Linked DNA regions of Catalinimonas alkaloidigena. The main gene of each other region encodes a partner of the protein of the gene in region 2 in a complex. Links are inferred from orthologs where the notes say so. Each region holds a gene or a part of one and is shown on either strand. Other genes may lie near its edges. The genes, in order: uvrB and BLR44_RS19710.

Evidence for each region.
Region 1: the proteins of BLR44_RS19710 (region 2) and uvrB are in contact, whole or in part, in a crystal structure (PDB 7EGT), measured with the Thermus thermophilus proteins. The link is inferred for Catalinimonas alkaloidigena from one-to-one orthologs. Residues at the interface, in WP_096412145.1 of Thermus thermophilus: His654, Arg656, Phe657, Gln666, Asp668, Glu669, Lys680, Arg681, Leu682, Ser683, Lys685, Tyr686, Ala687; in WP_096411307.1 of Thermus thermophilus: Glu23, Leu25, Arg26, Asp27, Gly28, Glu29, Arg30, Phe31, Arg55, Glu326, Asp327, Phe328, Glu379, Ser382, Gln383, His398, Gly400, Arg401.

Annotation. Positions count from the first base shown.
Region 1 is NZ_FNFO01000003.1:391,672-394,896, forward strand. Bases 297-3,197 are described here. They hold uvrB (excinuclease ABC subunit UvrB), read right to left. Parts: upstream 2,814-3,197; coding sequence 780-2,813; downstream 297-779. Other genes in these bases: BLR44_RS08800 (shikimate dehydrogenase family protein), read right to left, coding at 2,839-3,197. Outside these bases: BLR44_RS08790 (hypothetical protein), read right to left, coding at 1-277; more of BLR44_RS08800, read right to left, coding at 3,198-3,225. UniProt on the Escherichia coli protein: The UvrABC repair system catalyzes the recognition and processing of DNA lesions. A damage recognition complex composed of 2 UvrA and 2 UvrB subunits scans DNA for abnormalities.
Region 2 is NZ_FNFO01000008.1:291,559-294,891, reverse strand. Bases 49-3,057 are described here. They hold BLR44_RS19710 (ATP-dependent helicase), read left to right. Parts: upstream 49-432; coding sequence 433-2,682; downstream 2,683-3,057. Other genes in these bases: BLR44_RS19705 (DUF4290 domain-containing protein), read left to right, coding at 2,887-3,057. In the rest of the region: more of BLR44_RS19705, read left to right, coding at 3,058-3,333. UniProt on the Escherichia coli protein: A helicase with DNA-dependent ATPase activity. Unwinds DNA duplexes with 3'-5' polarity. Translocates on single-stranded DNA with 3'-5' polarity. Initiates unwinding more efficiently from a nicked substrate than double-stranded DNA.

The DNA.
Region 1 (3,225 bases), on a different replicon or contig from region 2:
GGCCCGAGGCTTTTTTCGGTTTGGCAGCGGCAGTAGCGGCTTTTGCCGTGCTTCCTTTTTTACGACCGCGGGTCTTGGGAGCAGGTTTGCTTTCGGTTCCACCCGATACGGCAGCAGCAGCTCCTTGAGCCTCTTGCAGTTGCTTGATCATGTCTGAAACCGAAGCTACTTTTTCTTTCAGTTCCTGCATTTCTGCATTGAGCTGCTCTTTTTGCTCCTGATAGTAGCCGATGAGTTGACTAAGCTGCTCTCCAGAAAACTTTACTGATTTGTTCATAAGACGCGGAATTGAGATTAATTTAGTTTGCGTTGATGAGGTACTAGAATCTGCTGCACTTAAAACAGCATTACTCAAACAAAGTTTGCTCAATTTATAATATTTTATTCACACCAAACAAGAGCAAACCTTCATTCAACACGTTTAAGCTGACGAATGAGTCAAATCCTTCGCTCAAAAAGCAAATCAATTTCAAGACCAGCTTACCGAAAGGGTTTTATAGCTGTTATTTTCAGGAGAGACTAGCAACCCGCTTGGAGAGGAAACGCGGTAAAAATTACGTCAAAAAAAAACCTGGAGCAGCTTGCGCCTTGCGCTTTGCCGACTCCAGGCTCTTTCAACCAGCTATGGAAAGTTTAATATTTTGTTCGGAAATATGTCTGATTTCCGAGGACATGTCAAATGTAAACATCTTTATTGTGCATCCAAAGACCTATTCGATATATTTCCGCAGAATCACGATAAATAAAAATGTTACATGGCTGAATGGCGAAAATAGGCCTTATTTCTTTTGGCGATCCTGCACCAGCTTCTCCAACTCGAAGAGTTCGTCGCGCAAACGGGCGGCTTCGATAAAGTCAAGTTCCTTCGCAGCCTTCTCCATGTTCCGGCGCGTTTTCTGTAAAAGCTTAGTCAATTCCTCTTCGCCCATGTAGGCCACGACCGGATCGGCCGCCACAGAGGGCGTTTCCAGATCGGCAGCGTACATCTTCATCTCTTTCTTCTTGGAATCCGCCACTTTGGTTTGCCCTAAAATAGCCTCTCGAGATTTCAGTACGGTCTGCGGCGTAATGCCGTGCTCTTCATTATAGGCCTGCTGGATGGCACGGCGACGGTTGGTTTCATCAATGGCGGCCCGCATCGACTCTGTAATCTTATCGGCGTACATCACCACCGACCCGTTGGCGTTACGCGCCGCCCGCCCAATGGTCTGAATCAGCGAACGGTTATCGCGCAGGAAGCCCTCTTTATCGGCATCGATGATCGCTACCAACGATACTTCGGGCAAGTCCAAGCCTTCGCGCAGCAGGTTGACCCCTACCAAGACATCGAACAGCCCCAAGCGTAAGTCACGCAGAATTTCCACCCGATCCAGCGTTTTTACTTCGGAGTGAATGTAGCGGCATTTTACATTCAGGCGCTCTAAAAAACGCGTTAGTTCTTCGGCCATGCGCTTGGTCAGGGTCGTGACCAGCACGCGCTCGTTGCGCTTGACCCGCTCGTCGATTTCGCCCAGCAGATCGTCAATCTGGTTGCCGCTGGGGCGTACCTCAATGACCGGATCGAGCAAGCCGGTCGGACGAATTATCTGTTCCACGACTACGCCCTCCGAACGTTTTAATTCATACTCTCCGGGCGTTGCCGACACATAAATGGTCTGTCCGGTGAGCTCCTCAAATTCGTTGAACGTGAGCGGTCGGTTGTCAAGTGCGGAAGGCAACCGGAACCCGTAATCGACCAGTGATACTTTGCGGGCGCGATCACCGCCCCACATGGCCCGGATCTGCGGAATGGTGACGTGGCTCTCGTCCACTACCAGCAGAAAATCGTCCGGGAAGTAATCGATCAAACAGAAGGGACGCGCCCCCGGCAAGCGTCGGTCAAAATAGCGCGAGTAATTCTCAATGCCCGAGCAATAGCCCAACTCGCGCATCATTTCCAAGTCAAACTCGGTGCGCTCTTTGATGCGTTGCGCTTCCAAATAGCGTTGTTCCTGCTCAAAATGCTTGACTTGCATCACTAAATCGTCCTGAATCTCATACACCGCCTGGTGCAGCAGGTCCTTTCCAGTTACGAACAGATTGGCCGGGAAAATAGAGATGATTTTTTCGTCAGAAAATTTAGCGCCGGTTTCCGGATCAATGCGCTGGATTGCCTCTACTTCATCGCCCCAGAAGAACAGCCGGTACGCAAAGTCGGCATAGGCCGGGTAGATGTCGACCGTATCGCCTTTGACACGGAACGTGCCTCGCTTAAAATCCGCTTCCGTTCGGCTGTAGAGGATATTGACCAGCGAAAACAAAAAGACGTTGCGAGCCACCACATCGCCTACCTGCACCTGCATTACGTTCTTTTGGAACTCGTCCGGATTGCCAATGCCGTAAATACAGGACACCGACGCTACGACCAGCACATCGCGGCGGCCCGACATCAGCGACGAAGTAGCGCTCAGCCGAAGCTTCTCAATTTCGTCGTTGATGGCCAGATCCTTCTCGATGTAGACATTGGTGGTGGGGATGTAAGCCTCTGGCTGATAGTAGTCGTAATAAGAGATGAAATACTCGACGGCATTGTCTGGAAAGAACTGCTTAAACTCGCCGTATAGCTGCGCGGCCAAGGTTTTGTTGTGGCTGAGGACCAACGTGGGGCGTTGCACCTCCTGCACCAAATTGGCAACGGTGAAGGTTTTGCCGGAACCGGTAACGCCGAGTAGCGTCTGGGCCAGGTCGCCGCGCTGGACGCCTTCGGTCAGTTGAGCAATGGCCTGAGGTTGGTCACCCTGAGGCTTAAATTCAGAGGATAGCTGAAATGGCATAAAGGCTTGGGATTAAGGCCAAGCGTCAGACGGGTTCGTTCCAGATCTCCCACGCTTTCTCGGCCTGTAAATGCAACATTTCCAAGCCGTTTTTAGTTTGAGCCCCCTGCGCTTTTGCCCGGTGCATACATTCGGTCACTTCCGGATTATACACGAGATCAAACAGATAATGTTGCGACGTGAAAGCTTCGTACGGAAGGTCGGGGGCTTGCGCCACATTAGGCCACGTGCCCAAGGGAGTAGTGTTGATGATCAGCCGGTGCGCCTGCAAAATTTCCGGCGTCAGGGTCTTGTACGTAAAATCGGCTGTGGCCTGGCGCGACACAAAATGATACGCAAGGCCCAAATCGTCCAGCACCGCGCGCACCGCTTGCGAAGCGCCACCGGTTCCCAGAATGAGTGCTTTGCCAGC
Region 2 (3,333 bases):
AGCAATTGTCTCGGTCACATTGGTAAAGAGCACCCGACGACGTTCCGAAGATTTCGACCATATCAGTAACAAAAGTAACCTTATTTAGACTTAATCCAAATACTAATGACGGAGAAATTTGGAAATGCTCTTTGTGGTCCGAGAGAGGAGAGGTTTGGGTAACCGTCTGTAATCCAGGAGTGCTTCAAAAAGATTTCTTGTCAGTTCCACCGGTGTGTCCACATTTCCAGCTATGATCTGACCGTACTTTACGGGGTGTAGCCTTTGGACACGCTTCCATGCCGTGTAGTGTTTCTTGAGACCAGCCTCCACCTGCGCAATTCGCATCAAATCAGGGGACTGCCCCCGCAGATGCCCGAAATCTCGTAACTTGCATATCCTGCAACGCAGAGCATCAAGAAATCACCCCTAACTTAACTTTAGCGACGATTCATGCGACTGAAGCTGGATTCGCTCAACGAGCCGCAACGTGAGGCGGTCCTCCATACCGAAGGACCGCTGATGGTCATTGCCGGAGCCGGCTCGGGCAAAACCCGCGTACTGATTTACCGCATTGCGCACCTGATCGAACAGAGCACGGACCCGTTCCGCATCATGGCCCTGACCTTTACCAACAAAGCGGCCAACGAAATGCGCCAGCGGATCGAGAAGATGATCGGCAACGAGGCGCGGAACATCTGGATGGGTACCTTCCACTCCATTTTTTCCCGCATTCTGCGGTTCGAAGCCGAGCGACTCAATTATCCGAGCAACTTCACCATCTACGACACCGACGATTCTAAATCGCTGCTGCGGTCCATCATCCGGGAGGCGGCGCTGGATGACAAAGTCTACAAACCGAACGTGGTACTGGGGCGGATCTCGATGGCGAAAAACCGCTTGATTTCCTGGCAGACGTACATCAACGATCCGTTTTACCGCGCCGACGACGAGGTGGCCGGCCGCCCGGAAATGGGACGCCTCTACAAACTGTACCAGCAGCGGTGTTTTAAATCGGGGGCGATGGATTTCGACGACCTGCTGTTCAACACGAATGTGCTGTTCCGCGACCACCCTGACGTGCTGCACAAGTACCAGCATCGCTTCCGGTACCTGCTGGTCGATGAGTTTCAGGACACGAACGTCTCGCAATACCTGATTACCAAAAAGCTGGCTGCCGTGCACCGCAACCTCTGTGTGGTGGGCGATGACGCGCAGAGCATTTACGCCTTCCGGGGGGCGGATATTCAGAACATCCTCAACTTCGAGAAGGATTACCCCGAGCTGAAAACCGTGCGTTTGGAGCAGAACTACCGTTCGACCCGCAACATTGTCGAAGTAGCCAATTCGCTCATCAAGCACAACGACCGCCAGCTGCGGAAAGAAGTCTGGACCGACAACGAACAGGGCGACCAGATCGAGCTGATCAAAGCTTCGAGCGATGCGGAAGAGGCCCGGCTGGTGGCGACCTCCATTTTCGAAGACAAAATGAACGGCGCGCTGCGCAACCAGGATTTCGCCATCTTGTACCGCACCAATGCCCAGTCGCGGAACGTGGAAGAGGCCCTGCGGAAGATGAACATCAAGTACCGCATCGTCGGGGGGCTGTCGTTCTACCAGCGCAAAGAAATCAAGGATCTGCTGGCGTACCTGCGGTTTGTGGTCAATCACAACGACGAGGAGGCGCTGAAGCGCATCATCAACCTGCCCAAGCGCGGCATCGGCGATACGACCATCGCGAAGCTGATCGTGATGGCCAACGAAAACGACGTTTCGTTGTGGGACATCATCGGCAACATCTACACGGCCATGTCGGGGCGGACGGCGAACTCGATCGATGCGTTCGCCAACCTGATCAAGAGTTTCGACCTCGCTATGCAGACCAAGAATGCCTTCGAAGTGGCGTCGCAGGTGGCACGCGAGTCGGGCTTGCTGAAGGAACTCTACGAAGACAAAACTCCGGAAGGCATCTCACGTTACGAGAACGTACAGGAATTGCTGAACGCCATCAAAGAGTTTGTCGACAACCCGGAAAACGAAGACAAAACCCTGGGCACGTTTTTGCAAACCGTCTCGTTATTAACGAGTTGGGAAGACGATCAGAACAAAGATCCTGACCGGGTAACCCTGATGACCATCCACTCGGCCAAGGGACTGGAGTTCCGGAATGTGTATGTGGTGGGTATGGAAGAGGACCTGTTTCCCTCGCAGATGATGCTCAACAGCCGCGAAGATCTGGAAGAAGAGCGCCGCCTGTTTTACGTCGCCATCACCCGTGCGGAGAAAAAGCTCACCCTCTCGTACGCGCTGAGCCGCTACCGTTTCGGGAACATTCGCAGTTGCGAGCCCAGCCGGTTTCTGCAGGAGCTGGACGGCCAATACCTGAAAGTGACGCGCCGTTTCCGGACCGAAGAGGCCGCGCCGCGCCCCACGCGTTTTGCGGCGCAGTTCAAGCGGGCCGGTGCGCCGGTGAAACGCATTCCTGTGAATGGAAAGAGCGCCCATCAGCCCTCGGCCAATTTCCGGCCCAGCGACCCGATGCGCCTGAAGGCAGGCATGACGGTAGAGCACCCCAAATTTGGGTTCGGTACCGTCAGCGCTGTCGAAGTGCAGGGCAACGACCGCAAGGCCCGTATTAATTTTCAGCAACATGGCGAAAAGACGTTACTTTTGAGCTTCGCCAAGCTGATGATCCACGAGTAACCGGTGTGAGGGGGCGATGGCGTGATAACGCGCCCTCTTTTGAGCAGACGAAACGGTGCTTCGGCAGAGAAGGAAGGGCCCGCGCTACACGTTGAGGCGTTGGTGCCTATTGAACCAAACCCACTACCTGCATAGCTATACCCTGAGACCTGAGGTCTCTACCCATCTGTAATCAGTCATTTGCCTTTTGTAATTTTTAATTCCATGCCAGAGAGAGAAAATCTATTTTATTATTATACGGAAGATGAGGACATCATCCTGAAAGAATACGGCCGGAATGTGCAACGTCTGGTGCAGCACGTCATGAGCATTCCGGACCGTGAAGAGCGCACGCAATCGGCCATCGTCCTGGTGGACCTGATGCGGCAGCTCAATCCGAACTTCCAGAATACGCAGGATTACCACCAGAAACTCTGGGACGACCTCTACATCATGTCGAATTTCGAACTGGACGTAGACGGACCCTATCCCAAACCCGAGCCGGCCATCATCCATAAAAAACCACAACGCATGCGCTACCGCGAAGGCGAAGTGCGTTACAAACACTACGGCCGCAACTTAGAACTGCTGGTGCAGCGGGCCGTCGATCTGGAAGATCCGGAGGAGCGCGAGGCGGCCATCATCTACCTGGGCAAGCTGATGAAGAGTTTT